DNA from 3 places in the Calidifontimicrobium sp. SYSU G02091 genome. Region 2 is predicted to be linked to each of the others. Evidence: predicted binding sites of a transcription regulator. Region 2 holds the regulator's gene; each other region holds the start of a gene.

Region 1 (5,748 bases), on a different contig from region 2:
TCGCGAAGGATGCCGGCGGATCGGGCGGCGGGCACATCCGCGCGGCGGCCGATACCGGCCCGGCCCCCGGCGTCTCCCCCGGCATCTATTGGCAGCGCGTACATCGCGGCACGCCGATGTCGGCGCTGTTCCTCGCCGACGGGCGGCGCGCCGCCATCGTCGGCCTGAACCGCCTGCTCGTGCGCCCGCTCGGCGCACGGCCGTACGTCTACCACGGCGCGATCGGCCCGATCGACGCGCCGGCGTTGCGCGCGCGGATCGCGGCGGCGCTCGACGCGCTCGTGCCGGCGTTCGGGCTGCGCGGCCTCGCGAGCCTGGACTTCCTCGCCGACAGCGAACAGCCGGTGCTGCTCGAGATCAACCCGCGGCCGTCCGACACAATGGCGCTGTACGACGCCCGCTGGCCCGCCGGCCTGCTGCGCGCGCACGTCGACGCGCTGGGCGGCCGACTGCCAAGACGCACCCCGCACGACGCGAGCGTGCGCGGCCACGAGATCGTCTACGCGCCGTGCGCCGGCCGCGTCGACGCGGCGCTTGCCGCATGGCTGGCGAGCGACCGCCACGCCCACGACGTGCCGGCGGCCGGCACCGCTTTCGACGCCGGCATGCCGGTGTGTACGGTCGGCGCCGAAGGCACCGACGTCGCCGGCGTGCTGCACGAGCTCGCGCGACGGCGGCAGGCCGTCGCTGCGTCGCTGACCTTTCCGCAGGAGCTCCCCGCATGACCGTCGAGACCCCCGCTCCCCACGCCAGACCGCCGAGCGTCAACCGCCTCGCCGCCCCGCTGCTCGCGCGCCTGCGCGACGACGCCGCGCGGCTGCGCGTGGCCGTCACGCGCGACGAACGCGGCGTCACGCTGATCGACGCCGGCATCGCGGCGCCCGGCGGCGTCGAGGCCGGGCTGCTCGCGGCAGAAATCTGCATGGGCGGGCTCGGCGAGGTGCGCCTCGTGGCCGACGGCCGCCACGGCTGGTCCGACTGGCTGCACGTGCGCAGCTCGCAGCCGGTGCTGGCCTGCCTGGCGAGCCAGTACGCGGGCTGGAGCCTTTCGGCGAGCAAGGAGGAGACCGGCGGCAAGAAGTTCTTCGCCCTCGGATCGGGGCCGGCGCGCGCGCTGGCGGCGAAGGAGGAGCTGTTCGCCGAGCTGGGCTACCGCGACGACGCCGACCATGGCGTCATCGTCCTCGAGGTCGACCGGCCGCCGCCGCCGGTCGTCGTCGACAAGCTGCTGCGCGACTGCCGGCTCGCCCCCGAGGCGCTCGCGATCGTGCTGACGCCGACGACGAGCCTCGCCGGCACGACGCAAGTCGTCGCGCGCGTGCTCGAAGTCGCGCTGCACCGCGCGCACGAGCTGAAGTTCCCGCTCGAGCACATCGTCGACGGCAGCGCGTGCGCACCGCTGCCCGCCCCCTGCGCGGACGGCGTCCAGGCGATGGGGCGCACGAATGACGCGATCCTGTACGGCGGGCAGGTGCGCCTGACCGTCAGCGGCGACGCCGACGCCGCGCGCGAGCTCGCGCGCCGGCTGCCCTCGTCGACGTCGCGCGACTACGGACGCTCCTTCGCCGACCTGTTCGCCGCCGCGGGGTACGACTTCTACCAGCTCGACGGCGCGCTGTTCGCGCCGGCCGAGGTCTGGGTCAGCCACCTCGAGTCGGGACGCACGTGGCACGCCGGGCACACGAACCTGGACCTGCTGCACCGGCTGTGGCGCGAGGACGCCTGATGCGTGTCGCGATCGCGAGCGACGAGAGCGGCTGGCACACGCGGCGGCTGCTGGCCGCGCTGCGCGCGCGCGGCGCCGACGGGCGCACGTTCGACCTCGCGCAGGCGCGGCTCGACACGACGCACGCGGGGCACGGGCTCGTGCTGCCCGGCTTCGGGCGCGAATTGCCCGACGCGGTGTTCGTGCGCGGCATCGCCGGCGGCAGCTTCGAGCAGGTGACGCGCCGGCTGGCCGTGCTGCACGCGCTGCAGGCACTCGGCGTGCCGGTCTACAACGACGCGCGCGCGATCGAGCGCAGCGTCGACAAGTCGATGACGACGCTGCTGCTGCACGCCGCGGGGCTGCCGACGCCGCCGACGTGGGCGCTCGAGTCGCCGCAGCTCGCGCAGCGCCTCGTGATGCGCGAGAGCGCCGCCGGCCACTCGCTCGTGCTCAAGCCGCTGTTCGGCTCGCAGGGCAAGGGGCTGCAGCGCGTCGGCTGGGTCGTCGACGACGAGTACCCCCAGGGCCGGCACGTGCCGCTGCCGGCGCTCGACGCCGGCTTCGGTGGCGTCGCGTACCTGCAGCGTTTCGTGCCGGCGCGCACGCGCCCAGGCCACGACTGGCGGGTGCTCGTCGTCGGCGGCGTCGCGCGCGCGGCGATGCGCCGCTTCGGGCGCCACTGGATCCACAACGTCGCGCAGGGCGCACGCTGCGAGCCGCAGCCGCTCGACCGGGGTGACGGCCCCCGCCTGGCCCGACTCGCCGAGGCCGCGACGCACACGCTCGGCCTCGACTACGCCGGTGTCGACCTGATGCCCGGCGACGACGGGCCGCTCGTCATCGAGGTCAACGGCGTCGCCGCGTGGCAGGGGCTGCAGCGCGTCACCGCGGGCGACATCGCCGGCTGGCTCGTCGACGACCTGCTCGGCCGCAAGTGCGCAGCCGCCGCCCGGCGCCTGCGCGCCTGAGGGTTGAGGGTCGACACCGCCATGGAGCCGATGACGTCGCCGCACCCGGCGCTCGCGCAGCGCTTGCGCGAGGCCTTCGTCTGGGCCTGCGAACTCGACGTCGCCGCGCGCAAGCCCGGCAACGTCAGCGTCGCGTCGCCGGGCCACGGGATGGACGCGGCGCACTTCGTGGCCAGCGCACGCGCCGCCGCCCATCCGCTGTGCGCGCCCGGTGCTGCGGTGGGGCGGCGCATCGAAGCGGCCGTCGAGGCGACGTGGGCCGTGGCGCAGTGCAACACCAACCTCGGCATCGTGCTGCTGTGCGCACCGCTCGCGGCCGCCGCCGAGCGCTGGGCGCTGGCCCGCGGCGAGGCCGGGCTGCGCGCGTCGCTCGCCGCCGTGCTGCGCAGCCTCGACGTCGACGACGCGCGCGCCGCCTACCGCGCGATCGCACGCGCGCATCCGGCCGGTCTCGGGCGCGTCGCGCAGCAGGACGTGCACGCCGAGCCGACCCTCGACCTGCGCGCCGCGATGGCGTTGGCGGCCGAGCGCGACCTCGTCGCCCGGCAGTACGTCACCGACTTCGCCGACGTGTTCGCCGTCGGCGTGGCGACGTTTCGCGCCGCGCTGGCGCGCACCGCGGACGCGGTGGCGGCGCTGCAGCGCACCTACCTCGAGTTCCTCGCCGCGCAGCCCGATTCACACATTGTGCGAAAGCACGGCGCCGCGGCGGCGCAGTGTGTCATGCGCGAAGCGCTCGCGTGGCGCAAACGCGCGCGCGCCGGCGAACGCGTCGACGCCGATCCCGCGTTCGCGGCCTGGGACGAGAGCCTCAAACGACGCGCGCTGAACCCCGGCACGTGCGCCGACCTGTGCGTGACCAGTGCGATGGCCGCCGCGATCGTCGACGACGCCGCCGAATTACGGGTCAACCCGTAGAAGTCCACCGTGCCGCGCGGTGCGGCGCAGCCCGGATCGGTGTTTACACCGGGTCCGATTGGCACAGAACATGAATGAATTCCGACGGCATCGGCGGCGCGAGGCGCTGTGATGCAACCCCCGCAAGCTCACAACGCACGGAGATAGCAGATGGCAAAGATCGATCGCATGATGGTGGGAGAGTCGCTGGTCGGCGACGGCAACGAGGTGGCGCACATCGACCTGATCATCGGGCCGCGCGGCTCGGCGGCGGAGACGGCCTTCGCGAACTGCCTGACGAACAACAAGGACGGTTTCACGTCGCTGCTCGCGGTCGTGGCGCCGAACCTGCTGACCAAGCCCGCCACCGTGATGTTCAACAAGGTCACGATCAAGGGCGCGAAGCAGGCGGTGCAGATGTTCGGCCCGGCGCAGCGCGCGGTGGCGATGGCGGTGGCCGACTCGGTCGAGGACGGCACGATCCCGGCCGACGAGGCCGACAACCTGTTCATCTGCGTCGGCGTGTTCATCCACTGGCTCGCCGAAGACGACAAGAAGATCCAGGACTACAACTACCGGGCGACGAAGGAGGCGATCGCGCGCGCCGTGCGCGGCGAGCCGACCGCGGCCCAGGTGGTCGCTGGCAAGGGCACGGCGACGCACCCCTTCCAGGCCAAGTGAGCAGCGAGGTGGGCCGGTCGGTCGGGCCGGCCCTTCAGCGGTGGATGCCCGCGCAGGGCATCGGTGTAAACAGGAGACAGGAGCAACACATGGACTTCAAATGGCACAGGGCCCGTCGCGGGCTGACCCCGGTGGCGGCAGTGGCGCTGATGCTGCCCGCCCTCGCGATGGCGAACGCCGACCTCGAGAAGAAGATGCAGGACCCGAAGAACTGGGCAGCCCAGGCGGGTGACTTCTACAACCAGCGCTACAGCAAGCTCAACCAGATCAACCGCAACAACGTCGGCAAGCTGCAGGTCGCCTGGACCTTCTCGACCGGCGTGCTGCGCGGCCACGAAGGCTCGCCGCTGGTCGTCGACGGCACGATGTACCTGCACACGCCGTTCCCGAACAAGGTCTTCGCGATCGACCTCGACACGCAGAAGATCAAGTGGAAGTACGAGCCGAAGCAGGACCCGGCGGTGATCCCGCAGATGTGCTGCGACACCGTCAACCGCGGCCTGGCCTACGCCGAAGGCAAGATCTTCCTGCAGCAGGCCGACTCGACGCTGGTGGCGCTCAACGCCGCCGACGGCAAGGTCATCTGGTCGGTCAAGAACGGCGACCCGAAGCTCGGCGCCGTCAACACCAACGCGCCGCACGTCTTCAAGGACAAGGTCATCACCGGCATCTCCGGCGGCGAGTGGGGCGTGCGCGGCTTCCTCGCCGCGTACGACATCAACACCGGCCGCCTCGTCTGGAAGGGCTACAGCACCGGCCCCGACAACGAGATGCTGATCGATCCCGAGAAGACGATGACCTGGACCGACGGCAAGATGGCGCCGGTCGGCAAGGACTCGTCGCTCAAGACCTGGCAGGGTGACCAGTGGAAGATCGGTGGCGGCACGACCTGGGGCTGGTACAGCTACGACAAGGCGGCCAACCTCGTCTACTACGGCACCGGCAACCCGTCGACGTGGAACCCCTCGCAGCGCCCGGGTGACAACAAGTGGTCGATGACGATCTGGGCCCGCGACCTCGACACCGGCGTCGCGAAGTGGGTCTACCAGATGACGCCGCACGACGAGTGGGACTTCGACGGCATCAACGAGATGATCCTGGCCGACATCCCGGTCAAGGGCAAGGAACGCAAGGCGCTGGTGCACTTCGACCGCAACGGCTTCGCCTACACGCTCGACCGCATCACCGGCGAACTGCTGGTGGCCGAGAAGTACGACCCGAAGGTCAACTGGGCGACGCACGTCGACATGAAGACGGGCCGTCCGAAGGTCGACCCGAAGTACGCGACGTCGAAGTTCACGAACCCGCAGCACGGTCCCGACGTCAACGTCAAGGGCATCTGCCCGGCAGCGCTCGGCACGAAGGACCAGCAGCCGGCGTCGTTCGACCCGAACACCAAGCTCTTCTACGTGCCCACGAACCACGTGTGCATGGACTATGAGCCGTTCCAGGTCGAGTACACGGCGGGCCAGCCGTACGTCGGTGCGACGCTGT
Region 2 (5,748 bases):
GTGGCCCTCGGCGAGGCCGGCCGCGCGGCCACGTTCCGGCAAAAGCGCGACGGCGTCGACGAGGTCATCGAGGGGCGCGCCGACCGCATCGACTACGACGGCCGCGCCGACACCGTGCGCCTCGCCGGCAATGCGCTGCTGCGGCGTCTGCGTGGCGGCGCGCCGGCCGACGAAGTCACCGGCGCGCTGATCACCTACGACAACGTCAACGAGACCTTCAGCGTCAGCGCCGGCGACGGTGGTGGTCGCGTGCGCGCCATCCTGACGCCGCGCGAGTCGGCGCCGGCGGGTTCGCGGCCGTGAACGCGCTGCGCGAACCCGCGCCCCCCACGCCGGTGTCGCTGCCGGCCACGACGGCCGTCAGCCGCCTCGAAGCCACCGGCCTCGAGAAGCGCTACGGCGCGCGCCGCGTCGTCAAGGGCGTCGGGCTGGCGGTCAGTGCCGGCGAGGTGGTCGGCCTGCTCGGCCCCAACGGCGCCGGCAAGACGACGATCTTCTACATGGTCGTCGGGCTGATCCGCGCCGACGCCGGCGAGATCCGCATCGACGGCCAGCCGGTGCACCACCGGCCGATCCACCAGCGTTCGCGACTGGGGCTGAGCTACCTGCCGCAGGAGGCGTCGATCTTCCGCAAGCTCACGGTCGAGGAGAACGTGCGCGCCGTGCTCGAGCTGCAGCGTGGCGCCGACGGCCGGCCGCTGAAGCCGGCCGAGATCGAGCGCCAGCTCAACGACCTGCTGCTCGAGCTGAGCATCGACAAGCTGCGCACCAGCCCGGCGCCGGCGCTGTCGGGCGGCGAGCGGCGGCGCGTCGAGATCGCGCGCGCGCTGGCCACGCAGCCGCGCTTCATCCTGCTCGACGAGCCGTTCGCCGGCGTCGACCCGATCGCCGTGATCGAGATCCAGCGCATCATCGGCTTCCTGAAGGCGCGCGGCATCGGCGTGCTGATCACCGACCACAACGTGCGCGAGACGCTGGGCATCTGCGACCGCGCCTACATCATCAGCGACGGCCAGGTGCTGGCCGAGGGCACGCCGGCCGACATCGTCGACAACGCCGACGTGCGCAAGGTGTACCTCGGCGAGCACTTCCGCATGTAGCCGGCATGAGCATGAAGCCGTCACTGCAGGTCCGGCTGTCGCAGCACCTGGCGCTGACGCCGCAGCTGCAGCAGTCGATCCGGCTGCTGCAGCTGTCGACGCTCGAGCTGCACCAGGAAGTCGAGCAGATGCTCGAGCAGAACCCGTTCATCGAACTCGACGACGAGGCCGCTTCGCCGTTCGAGGCTTCGCTCGACGCCGCGGCCGAGCGCGCAATGCCGGCCGATCGCATGGCCGAGCCCGACGAGACCGACGGCCGCCTCGACGACGCCGAGCCGGCCGGCCTCGACGGCACCGAACTCGGCACGACCGAACGCGACGACTGGGCCAACGGCACCGAAGGCGACGACTTCGACGGCATCCGCGAGACGCCCGCGGCGGCGGCGACCGACGACGACTTCGAGCCGCAGGAGCGCGGCCCCGGCGACACGCTCGCCGACCACCTGCGCCGCCAGGTGCTCGGCATGCGGCTCGCGCCCGAGGACGCGGCCGCCGTCGAGGTGCTGATCGACTCGCTCGACGACGACGGCTACCTCGCCGACACGCTCGACGAGATCGCGCAGCAGCTCGCCCCCGACGACGAGGAGGCGCGCGACGAGCTGCTGTCGCGGCTGCGCTGCGCGCTCGGCTGGCTGCAAAGCCTCGACCCCTGCGGCGTCGGCGCGCGCGACCTGCGCGAGTGCCTGACGCTGCAGCTGCGCACGCGGTCCGCGTCGCCGGCGCGCGACGTGGCGCTGGCAATCTGCGAACAGCACCTCGAGCTGCTGGCCAAGCGTGACATCAAGCGGCTGATGGCGGTGACCGGCGCCGACGAGGACGTCATCCGGCAGGCGCAGGCGCTGATCGTGGCCTGCGAGCCGAAGCCCGGACGGCCGTTCGCGCGCGCCGAGGCCAACGTCGTCGTCCCCGACGTCATCGTCGTGCGCAGCGGGCGCGGCTGGAAGTGCGTGCTCAACCCCGACGTGATGCCCAGGCTGCGCATCAACGACCTGTACGCGCAGGCGATCCGCGGCCAGCGCAACGGCTCGGCGGCGGGTCTGTCGTCGCGGCTGCAGGAAGCGCGCTGGTTCATGAAGAACATCCAGCAGCGCTTCGACACCATCCTGCGCGTCTCGAGCGCGATCGTCGAGCGGCAGAAGGCTTTCTTCAGCCACGGCGAGATCGCGATGAAGCCGCTGGTGCTGCGCGAGATCGCCGACGAGCTCGGCCTGCACGAGAGCACGATCTCGCGCGTGACCACCGCCAAGTACATGGCCACGCCGTTCGGCACCTTCGAGCTGAAGTACTTCTTCGGCTCGTCGCTGAACACCGAGGCCGGCGGCAACGCGTCGAGCACCGCGGTGCGCGCGCTGATCAAGCAGTTCGTCGCCGCCGAGGACCCGGCCAAGCCGCTGTCGGACAGCCAGCTCAGCCAGATGCTCGAGGAGCAGGGCATCCAGGTCGCGCGGCGCACGGTGGCCAAGTACCGCGAGGCGCTGAAGATCGCGCCGGCCAACCTGCGCAAGGCGCTGTGACGCCGGCGCCGAGTGCGTCTGCGCCCGCGCCGCGCGGCGTGGCGCTGTTCCTGCCGGCTGCCGGCGGCACCGAGACGCTGCTGGCCGACGAGTGCCGCCGCCTGCTCGGCGGCGCGGCGCGTATCGAGCCCGGCCGCGGTGGCGTCACGGTGCACGGCGACGCGGTGGCGGCGATGACGCTGAACCTCGAGAGCCGCCTCGCGCAGCGCGTGCTGTGGCCCTTGGCCGATGGCCCCTACCGCGACGAACACGACCTGTATGCGCTCGCGCGCACGGTGCGCTGGACCGACTGGATCACGCCGCGGCAGACGCTGCGCGTGGACACGAGCGCGCGCGCGTCGCCGCTGCGCAGCCTGCACTTTGCGGCGCTGCGCATCAAGGATGCCGTGTGCGACGTGCTGCGCGATGCCACCGGCGCACGCCCGAGCGTCGACACGCGCGACCCCGACCTGCCGCTGCGGCTGCACCTGGGCGCGGCGCACGCGACGCTGTACGTCGACACCTCGGGCGAGCCGCTGTTCAAGCGCGGCTGGCGCGACGCCGCCGCCGCGGGCCGCGAAGTCAAGGGCGAGGCGCCGCTGAAAGAGACGCTGGCCGCCGCGATGCTCGCCGCCGCCGGCTGGCAGGGCCGTGCCGAAGACCTGCCGCTGCTCGACCCGTGCTGTGGCGCCGGCACGATCGCGATCGAGGCCGCGCAACTCGCGTGCGGCATCGCCCCGGGCGCGCAGCGCCGCTTCGCGTTCGAGCGGCTGGCGCCGTTTCGCGACCACGCGGCGACCTGGCAGGCGTTGCGGCGCGACGCGCGCGAGCGCGTGCACGCGCCGGCGGTGGCGGTGTTCGCCGGCGACGTGTCGTTTCGCATGACCGATTTCGCTGCGCGCAACGCCGAGCGCGCCGGCGTCGCCACGGCGATCGCGTTCAAGACGGCCGACGCGCTGCAGCGTCCGCCGCCGGCGCCGCGCGGCGTGCTGATGCTCAACCCCCCCTACGGCGAGCGCATCGCGCCGAAGGGGCGCGGCGCGAACGCGCGCGAGGGCTTTACCGACGCCGTCAGTGGCGACGACTTCTTCGCCGCGCTGGCCGCGCACTGGAAGCGCCACTACGGCGGCTGGACGGCCTGGGTGCTCAGCCCCGACGCGCAGCTGCCGCGGCGGCTGCGGCTCAAGGAGAGCCGGCGCGTGCCGTTGTGGAACGGGCCGATCGAGTGCCGGCTGTACCGCTTCGATCTCGTCGCCGGCTCGGCGCGTGGCGCCCGCCATGCCGGCGACTGACGGCCGTCAGACGGTCGCGTCGAGCGTCAGCCGCTGACCGCTGGCCAGCGTGTGGATGCGGTGCGACAGGCCCAGCGCCGCGACCTGTCGCATCACGGTGTCGACCTCGCCCGGCTTGACGTGCGTGACGTGCACGTCGACGCCCGGGGCCAGCCGCGAGAGTTCACCCGCCAGCGACGACGGACTGAGGTGTCCGCTGATCGCCGCCAGCGCGGCATCCTCGTCGCCGAATGCCGTCTCGATCACGACGTGCGCGACCGGCAGCGCACGCAGCCGCTGCCACAGCGCGGGGTTCGGTCCGGTGTCGCCGCTGAAGACCCACGCCGGGGCGCCTTCGCGCGGCTGCACCGCGAAGCCGACGGCCGGCACCGTGTGCGCCGCCGGCAGCACCTCGACGCGGCGCGCGCCGAAGCACAGCACGTCGCCGACGGCGAACGGCACGAACCGCAGCAGTGGCTGCTCGACGCTGGGCAGGCGGCTGAAGTCGGGCCAGATGACGTCGTTGAAGACGTGGGTGCGCAGTGCCGTGATCGTGGCCGGCAGCGCGTGCACCGCGATCGGCCCGCGCCCGGTGGCGATGCGCCGGCGCGAGACGGTGTCGGCCAGCAGCCCGATCGCCAGCACGTGATCGAGGTGCGAGTGGCTGACGACGACGTGGTCGATGCGCAGCAGCTCGTCGAGCGAGAGGTCGCCGACGCCGGTGCCCGCGTCGACCAGCAGGTCGTCGTCGACGAGGAACGCCGTCGTGCGGCTGCCGGCCGCGATCGACCCGGAGCAGCCGAGCACGCGGATCGTCATCGTCGTCGCGGTGGGGGCCGGCGTCGCGGCGGGCCGCGGGGCGACGCGTGCGTCGGCGGGTGGAACGAGCAGCATGGCCGCGATGGTGCGGTGGCCCTGCGGGGTCCGCAAGCGGGCGATGCCGCACCGCGCCGCGATGCATGTGCCGTCGATCCATCGCGGTGGCGGGCGCGTGAGAACTTCACGCGCCGCGGCACGCGGCAGGGGGCTTCGCCGAGGTGTGGCGCGACGCCCGCGCGGGTCGGCCACCCGGCACGCGCCCCCTTCCCCGCCGACCGCCGCGCCGGCGCGCGGGCGGCGGCCGGCTCAGGCCTGCACGAACTGCATCTGCGTGCCGGCCAGCTCGATGACGTCGCCGTTCTTCAGCTGGATCGCGTCGCCGACCAGCGGTGTACCGTTGACGGTCGGCCGCGAGCTGCCTTCGACGTGGGCGAGCACGTAGCCGGCCGGCCGTTTGGTGATCGACGCCACCTGCACGCCCGGCTTGCCGACGGTCGTGACGACCTTGGTCAGCGCGACTTCACGGCCCGCCGCGGCGCCGTTGAGCACACGGATCGACGCCGGGCCCACCGGCGAGGCGAGCGAGCCGAAGCCCGACATCGCGGCCGTGCGCGATGCGACGAAGCCCGGCGCCGGTGCCGCGGCGCCCGGCCGGATGATCATCGTGTGCTCGTAGTCGGCGCCGCCGTCGTTGACGAGGTACTTGATCTTGTACTTGCCGATCTCGATCGTGTCGTTGTGCTGCAGCAGCTGGCGCTTGACCGCCTTGCCGTTGATGTAGGTGCCGTTGGTCGAGTTCAGGTCCTCGATGAAGACGTCCTGCCCGGCCATCTGCAGCACGGCGTGCTCGCCGCTGACGGCGAGGTTGTCGATCACGATGTCGTTGTAAGGTCGCCGCCCGAGCGTCGTCTTGTCCTTCGTGATCTGGACTTCCTTGATCACGACACCGTCGAGAGAGACGACCAGCTTGCCCATGCGCAGGACCTCAGTAGTGTGCGGACCGCCCGGCGCGCCGCGCGCCACGGGCGGGTCTCAGCGCTTGAACGGCCACCAGGACCGGCCGCC
Region 3 (5,748 bases), on a different contig from region 2:
AGCGCGGCGCGCGGCGTCGTGCAGACGCTGCTGGCCGGTGGCGGCTGGCAGGACTTGACCGACAGCCTCGTGCTCGACGTCACGACGTTTTCCGTGACGCCGCGCCACGGTGCGGCGCTGCCGATCGCGTGTGCGCGCCTGTGCGCCGACGGCAGCACCGACTGCTGGCCGACGCTGACGGTGCGCGAGTTCGTCGTCGACATCGTCGCGCGCTCGGTGCGCGACCCCCTCGTCGAGCGCCGCCTCACCACCGTCGTGCGGCCGCGCAACGACCTCGTCGAGTTCCGCACCGGCGTCGCCAACCAGGCCTGCCCCGGCTGACCCCATGCGCCACGCCGCTTCCATCCCCACTGCGCGCCCCAGCGCCGCCCGCCAGCGCGGCGCAGCGACGCTCGTCGTCGTGATGGCGCTGCTGTTCGTCGTCGCGCTGACGGCGGCCTACACCGCGCGCAACCTCGTCTTCGAGCAGCGCACCGCGGCCAACCAGTACCGCTCGACGCAGGCCATCGAGGCCGCCGAGGCCGGCATCGAGTGGGCCATCGGGCAGCTCAACAGCGGGCGCATCGACGAGTTCTGCCGCCCGCACGACGACGCCAGCGCCGCCGCGCTGCCCACGAGCTTTCGCCAGCGCTACCTCGCGATCGACGCCGCCACCAGCGCGATCACGGTGCGCACGAGGTCCGACGGCGGCGTGCTCACGGCCGGCTGCGTGTTCGAAGCCGACATCGACCCGCCGTCGTGGCGCTGCAGCTGCCCGCTCGACGGCCCGGTCGATCTGACACCCCCCACCGGCGCCGACGCGGCCCCGGCGTTTCGCGTGCGCTTCGTCAACGTGCCGAGCCGCCCCGGCGTCGTTCGCATCGAGGCCAACGGCTGCACCCGCCTCGACGATGCGTGCCTGGCCTTTCCGGCGCAGGCGGTCGGTGGCGAAAGCCGCGCGACCGTCTCGACCCTCGTCGCGTTGAAGAGCGCGCTCGTCACCCCCCCGGCAGCCGCCGTCACGGTGCGACGCACGATCGGCGGCGCGTCCGCGCTCGAGGCGTACAACGCCGACGCGGCGTCGGGCGGCCTCACGCTGCACGTCGGCGTCGGCATCGACGAGGCCCCCGCGGCGGTCGCCGGGCCGGCGGGCACACCGCCCGAGCGCACCCAGCTGCTCGGCGACGCCGCGATGGCGGCGCTGACGCCCGAGCGCATGTTCGTCTCGGTATTCGGCATGTTCCGCTCGACGTACCGCGAGCAGCCCGCGGCCCTGCGCCTGGACTGCGCCAGCGGCTGCGGCCGCGCGATGCTGGCCGATGCCGTGCGGCTGAATCCCGGGCGCCTGCTGTGGATCGACGGCACCGCCGACCTCGACACCAGCGGCGCGATCGGCGCGGCGGGCGAGCCGGCGCTGCTGGTCTTCAACGGCGACGTCGTCGTGCGCGCCGGCAGCGACGTGCGGCTGCATGGTCTGGCGCACTTCGTCAACGCCGGCGGCGGCTCGGCTTGGGACGGCGACGGGCGCCTCGTCGTCGTCGGCGGCCTCGTCGCCGAAGGCGACTGGACGCTCACCGGCACCGGTCGCACGGTGGTCGCCTACGACGGCGCGGCGCTCGCGCGGCTGCGCACGACGCACGGCTCGTTCGTGCGCGTGCCCGGCAGCTGGAAGGACTTCTGACGATGGCACGGCAGCGCCAGCTCGGCATCTCGCTCGTCGAAGCGCTCGTCGCGCTGGCGGTGATGGCCTTCGGCCTGGTGGCCTATGTCGGCGTGCAAAGCGCGCTGCGCGCCAACGGCGACATCGCGCGCCAGCGCGCCGAAGCCACGCGCATCGCCCAGGAAGCCATCGAGTCGTGGCGCGCCTTCACGGCGATGCATGCCGACCCCGACCACCCCGAGTTCGTCACGTACGACGCCGTCGCGACGCAGCCGAGCGACACCGTCGAAGGGCTCAACGCCACCTACACCGTCGAGCGCTTCGTGCTCGACGACGCGCCGCTCAACGCGAAGACCGTCGTCGTCGACGTCGACTGGCGCGACCGCAACGACGAGCCGCAGCGCGTGCGCCTGGCCACCGCGATCGCCGCGGTGCCGCCCGAGCTGGCCGGCACGCTGAGCGTGCGCGGCGCCGGCAACCCGGGGCGGCTGCCCGCCGGCCGCCACCCGGCCATCCCGCTCGATGCGGTGCCGATCGAAGGCGGCCGCAGCCGCCTGCAGTTCGAACAGCCCGGCGGCGGCACGGTGGCCCTCGTCTTCAACGACCTGACCGGCGCGATCACGACGGTGTGCAGTCCCGCCAGCGTCTGCGCCGCCGTCGACGCACTGCTGCTCACGGGCCATGTGCGCTATGCGACGACGTCCACCGCCCCCACCGCGGCGGACGCCGAAGCGCCGCCGAGTCCGGTCGACCCGGTTGTAGGCGTCACGCTGCAGCGCACCGCACCGTCGGCGCGAACCGTCACCTGCTTCGTGCAGCGCCGCACGACCGACCTGCGCTACCTGTGCGCGGTGCCGGTGGCCACCGAAGGCGACGGCGCGCTGCGCTGGTCGGGCCGGTCGCAGCTGATGGGGCTGCCCTTGGCCGTCGACCGCGACGACGCCAGCGCAGCGCGCTACCGCGTGTGCCGCTACACCACGCAGCGCTCGCACGAGACGCTGCCCAACGACCAGCACCCGCTGGACTACACCGACGTCACGGTGCCGCTGGCCAACCAGAACTTCCTCGTGATCCGCGCCGGCGACGGCACGCTCGCCTTCGACTGCCCCGACGACGACCCGGCCACCGAGTTCGTCAACGGGCGCACCTGGCACCACCAGCCGCCGAACTGAGCCTCGGCGGCGAGCGCCGCCCCGCCCGTAGACTGCGCGCATGCTCAGCGACGCCGACCGGCAACACCTGCAGCGCGCGCTCGCGCTCGCGCACCAAAGCATCGGCCTGAGCGACCCGAACCCGCGCGTGGGCTGCGTGATCGTCGGCGACGGCTGGCAGGCCGAGGGCTTCACGCAGGCCGCCGGCCAGGCGCACGCCGAGGTGATGGCGCTGCGCGCCGCGCGTGCGGCCGGGCGCGACCTGCGCGGCAGCACCGTCTACGTGACGCTCGAGCCCTGCGCCCACTTCGGCCGCACGTCGCCGTGCTGCGACGCGCTGGTCGAGGCGGGTGTCGGCCGCGTCGTCGTGGCCGTCGGCGACCCGAACCCCCAGGTCGCCGGCCAGGGCATCGCCCGCCTGCGCGCGGCGGGTATCGCGGTGGACATGGCCGACGACGAGCTCGCGACCGCGTCGCGCGAGCTGAACATCGGCTTCTTCTCGCGCATGGAGCGCGGGCGGCCGTGGGTGCGCGTGAAGGTCGCCATGTCGCTCGACGGGCGCACCGCGCTGCTCAACGGCGCCAGCCAGTGGATCACCGGCGAGGCGGCACGCACCGACGGCCACGCGTGGCGCAGGCGCGCCGGTGCCGTGCTCACCGGCATCGGCACCGTGCTCGCCGACGACCCGCGGCTCGACGTGCGGCTGGTTGCGACCACGCTGCAGCCGCTGCGGGTGGTGGTCGATTCGAGCCTGCGCCTGCCAACGACGGCACGCCTGCTCGCACCGCCAGGCTCTGTGCTCATCGCGGCTGCGAGACCGTCACCGCAGCAGGAAGCCGCGCTGCGCAACCGCGGCGCGGAGGTGGTGACGCTGCCGAACGCACTAGGAGGGGTGGACCTGCCCACCCTTCTCGCACTGCTCGGCGAGCGCGGCGTCAACGAAGTGCACGTGGAAGCCGGCGCACGGCTCAACGGCGCGCTGCTCGACGCCGACCTCGTCGACGAATGGCTCGTCTACCTGGCCCCGTGCGTGCTCGGGCCAGGGCGCGAGTTCGCGCAACTGCCCGCCCGCGAAGACCTGGCCCAGTGCACGCGGCTGCAGTACGTCGACATCCAGCCGTGCGGCAGCGACCTGCGCGTGCGCGCACGCCCGCAGGCCGGGGCGCTCGGGCCTCGCTGACCCGGGTGAAGCGCGTTGACGGAACTGCCGACGACGCAGCTCACGGTCTGGGTCAGACACGGTCCCGACCGAATCGACGGCGGCCGCCGGTGTCGCCACATTTGACACGCGAACGGGCGTCCATCCCCAAGTTGTTGATTCATGAGGCGGTCTTCTTTGGCTTGAACTTTGCTACCCACGCTTACCGCGTACTGCGAACCCGCAATTCAAGGCAGCCATGAACAACAGCATCCCGTCACGCATCGCCAGCACGATCGGCGCCGTCCTTCTCGTCGCCCTCGGGCTTTCGGCGCACGCGGCGACGTCGACGTATGTGGGCAGCGATGCCGACGCGAATGGGACGGTGCCGGATACGGGCGCGTCGGTGACGGCTCGCAACGATTTCTTGTCCGCCCTTGATCCCGCCCAAACTCCTTGGGAGGAGGGCTTCGAGTCCTTCAACAAAGATGACCTCGCGCCGTTGACCCTGTTTGGAGGTCGCGCTTCGCTGGGTTTCTCGAGTCCCGCCAGTCCCGCAGACAGTTCCGGGCGCATTGAGAACGCGCTTACCGGCGACGACGGATCATTTCCAGGCCGATTCAACACGACGCCCAATGGCAAGACCAAGGCCTGGTGGCAGTCATCGGGCAGCTTCACGATCACGTTCAAAGAGGCCGTCGAAGCGTTCGCCTTCTTCGCGACCGACCTCGGCGACTTCGACGGGTCGCTGTTGGTCGAGTGGTTCCTCAATGAGCAGTCTCAAGGTGAACAACAATTCGATGGATCAGCAACCGGGCCGAACGGCTCCCTCTTGTTCTTCGGCTTCACCAATGCGGACGGATTCAATAGGGTCGAGTTCACGATCACTCAGAACGCGAATGGGGCTGACGAATTCGACATCATCGGCTTCGACGATCTCATCGCCGGCTACTTGAAGCAGCCCACGAACGGCGTTCCGGAGCCCGCCTCGCTGGCCCTGCTGGGCCTTGGCTTGTGTGGTGTCGCCGCGTTCCGGCGCCGCCGTCCCTGAAGACTCGGCCGCGGCCACGCGCCGCCGCCCTGCCACAATGCCGGCATGTTCACCGGCATCGTCACCGCCGTCGGCCGCATCGTCGACTCCGCCCCGCTGGGCACCGAGCGCGAGCACGGTCGCCGGCTCACGGTCGAGACGCCGGCCGGCTACCTCGCCGACGTCGCTCTGGGCGACAGCATCGCGCTCAACGGCGCGTGCATGACGGTCACGTCGCTCGACACGGCGGCCTCGCGCTTCACCGTCGACGTCTCGGCCGAGAGCCTGGCGTGCACCGCCGGGCTCGCGCAGACCGGCCCGGTCAACCTCGAGAAGGCGCTGCGCGCGAACGACCGGTTGGGCGGCCACCTGGTCAGCGGCCACGTCGACGGCATCGGCACCGTCACGCACTTCGCCCCCGTGGGCGAGTCTTGGGAGCTGCGCGTGCTGGCGCCGAAGGAGCTGGCGCGCTTCGTCGCCTACAAGGGCTCGATCACCGTCAACGGCGTGAGCCTGACCGTCAACCGCGTCGACGACCGGCCCGACGGCTGCGAGTTCAGCATCAACCTGATCCCGCACACGGTCGCCCACACGACGCTCGGCACGCTGGCGCCCGGCGCGCGCGTGAACCTGGAAGTCGACCTGATCGCGCGCTACGTCGAGCGGATGCTGCGCCCGGCGTGAAGACACCCCCCGATTCGCGGGGCAGGCGCAGGCAGTTTGGCACGCCGGCCGGCGCCGCCGGGATCTTCCGGGCTGCGACGCGGGTCTCGACGGCTACGATGACGGC

The links. The regulator sigma-54, encoded in region 2, starts transcription at its own class of promoters, with help from an activator protein. The targets are predictions, from matches to a motif close to TGGCANGNAANCTGCTTT.
Region 1: the regulator sigma-54 is predicted to act here: its motif matches at 3,654-3,671, upstream of fae (formaldehyde-activating enzyme).
Region 3: the regulator sigma-54 is predicted to act here: its motif matches at 4,128-4,145, upstream of MOJ79_RS08005 (PEP-CTERM sorting domain-containing protein).

The regions. Positions count from the first base shown of each region.
Region 1 covers NZ_JALBGB010000018.1:24,885-30,632, forward strand. Annotated here, with positions in the region: gene MOJ79_RS11980 (ATP-grasp domain-containing protein) at 1-725, shown strand, start outside; gene mch (methenyltetrahydromethanopterin cyclohydrolase) at 722-1,726, shown strand; gene MOJ79_RS11990 (ATP-grasp domain-containing protein) at 1,726-2,676, shown strand; gene MOJ79_RS11995 (triphosphoribosyl-dephospho-CoA synthase) at 2,707-3,594, shown strand; gene fae (formaldehyde-activating enzyme) at 3,745-4,254, shown strand; gene MOJ79_RS12005 (methanol/ethanol family PQQ-dependent dehydrogenase) at 4,404-5,748, shown strand, end outside.
Region 2 covers NZ_JALBGB010000001.1:160,640-166,387, forward strand. Annotated here, with positions in the region: gene lptA (lipopolysaccharide transport periplasmic protein LptA) at 1-303, shown strand, start outside; gene lptB (LPS export ABC transporter ATP-binding protein) at 336-1,100, shown strand; gene MOJ79_RS00810 (RNA polymerase factor sigma-54) at 1,112-2,614, shown strand; gene MOJ79_RS00815 (THUMP domain-containing class I SAM-dependent RNA methyltransferase) at 2,653-3,885, shown strand; gene MOJ79_RS00820 (MBL fold metallo-hydrolase) at 3,892-4,683, opposite strand; gene MOJ79_RS00825 (FHA domain-containing protein) at 4,990-5,658, opposite strand; gene MOJ79_RS00830 (Stp1/IreP family PP2C-type Ser/Thr phosphatase) at 5,716-5,748, opposite strand, start outside.
Region 3 covers NZ_JALBGB010000009.1:60,496-66,243, reverse strand. Annotated here, with positions in the region: gene MOJ79_RS08025 (PilW family protein) at 1-321, shown strand, start outside; gene MOJ79_RS08020 (pilus assembly PilX family protein) at 326-1,660, shown strand; gene MOJ79_RS08015 (type IV pilus modification PilV family protein) at 1,663-2,811, shown strand; gene ribD (bifunctional diaminohydroxyphosphoribosylaminopyrimidine deaminase/5-amino-6-(5-phosphoribosylamino)uracil reductase RibD) at 2,852-3,970, shown strand; gene MOJ79_RS08005 (PEP-CTERM sorting domain-containing protein) at 4,188-4,979, shown strand; gene MOJ79_RS08000 (riboflavin synthase) at 5,025-5,642, shown strand; partial or broken gene MOJ79_RS07995 (tetratricopeptide repeat protein) at 5,741-5,748, shown strand, end outside.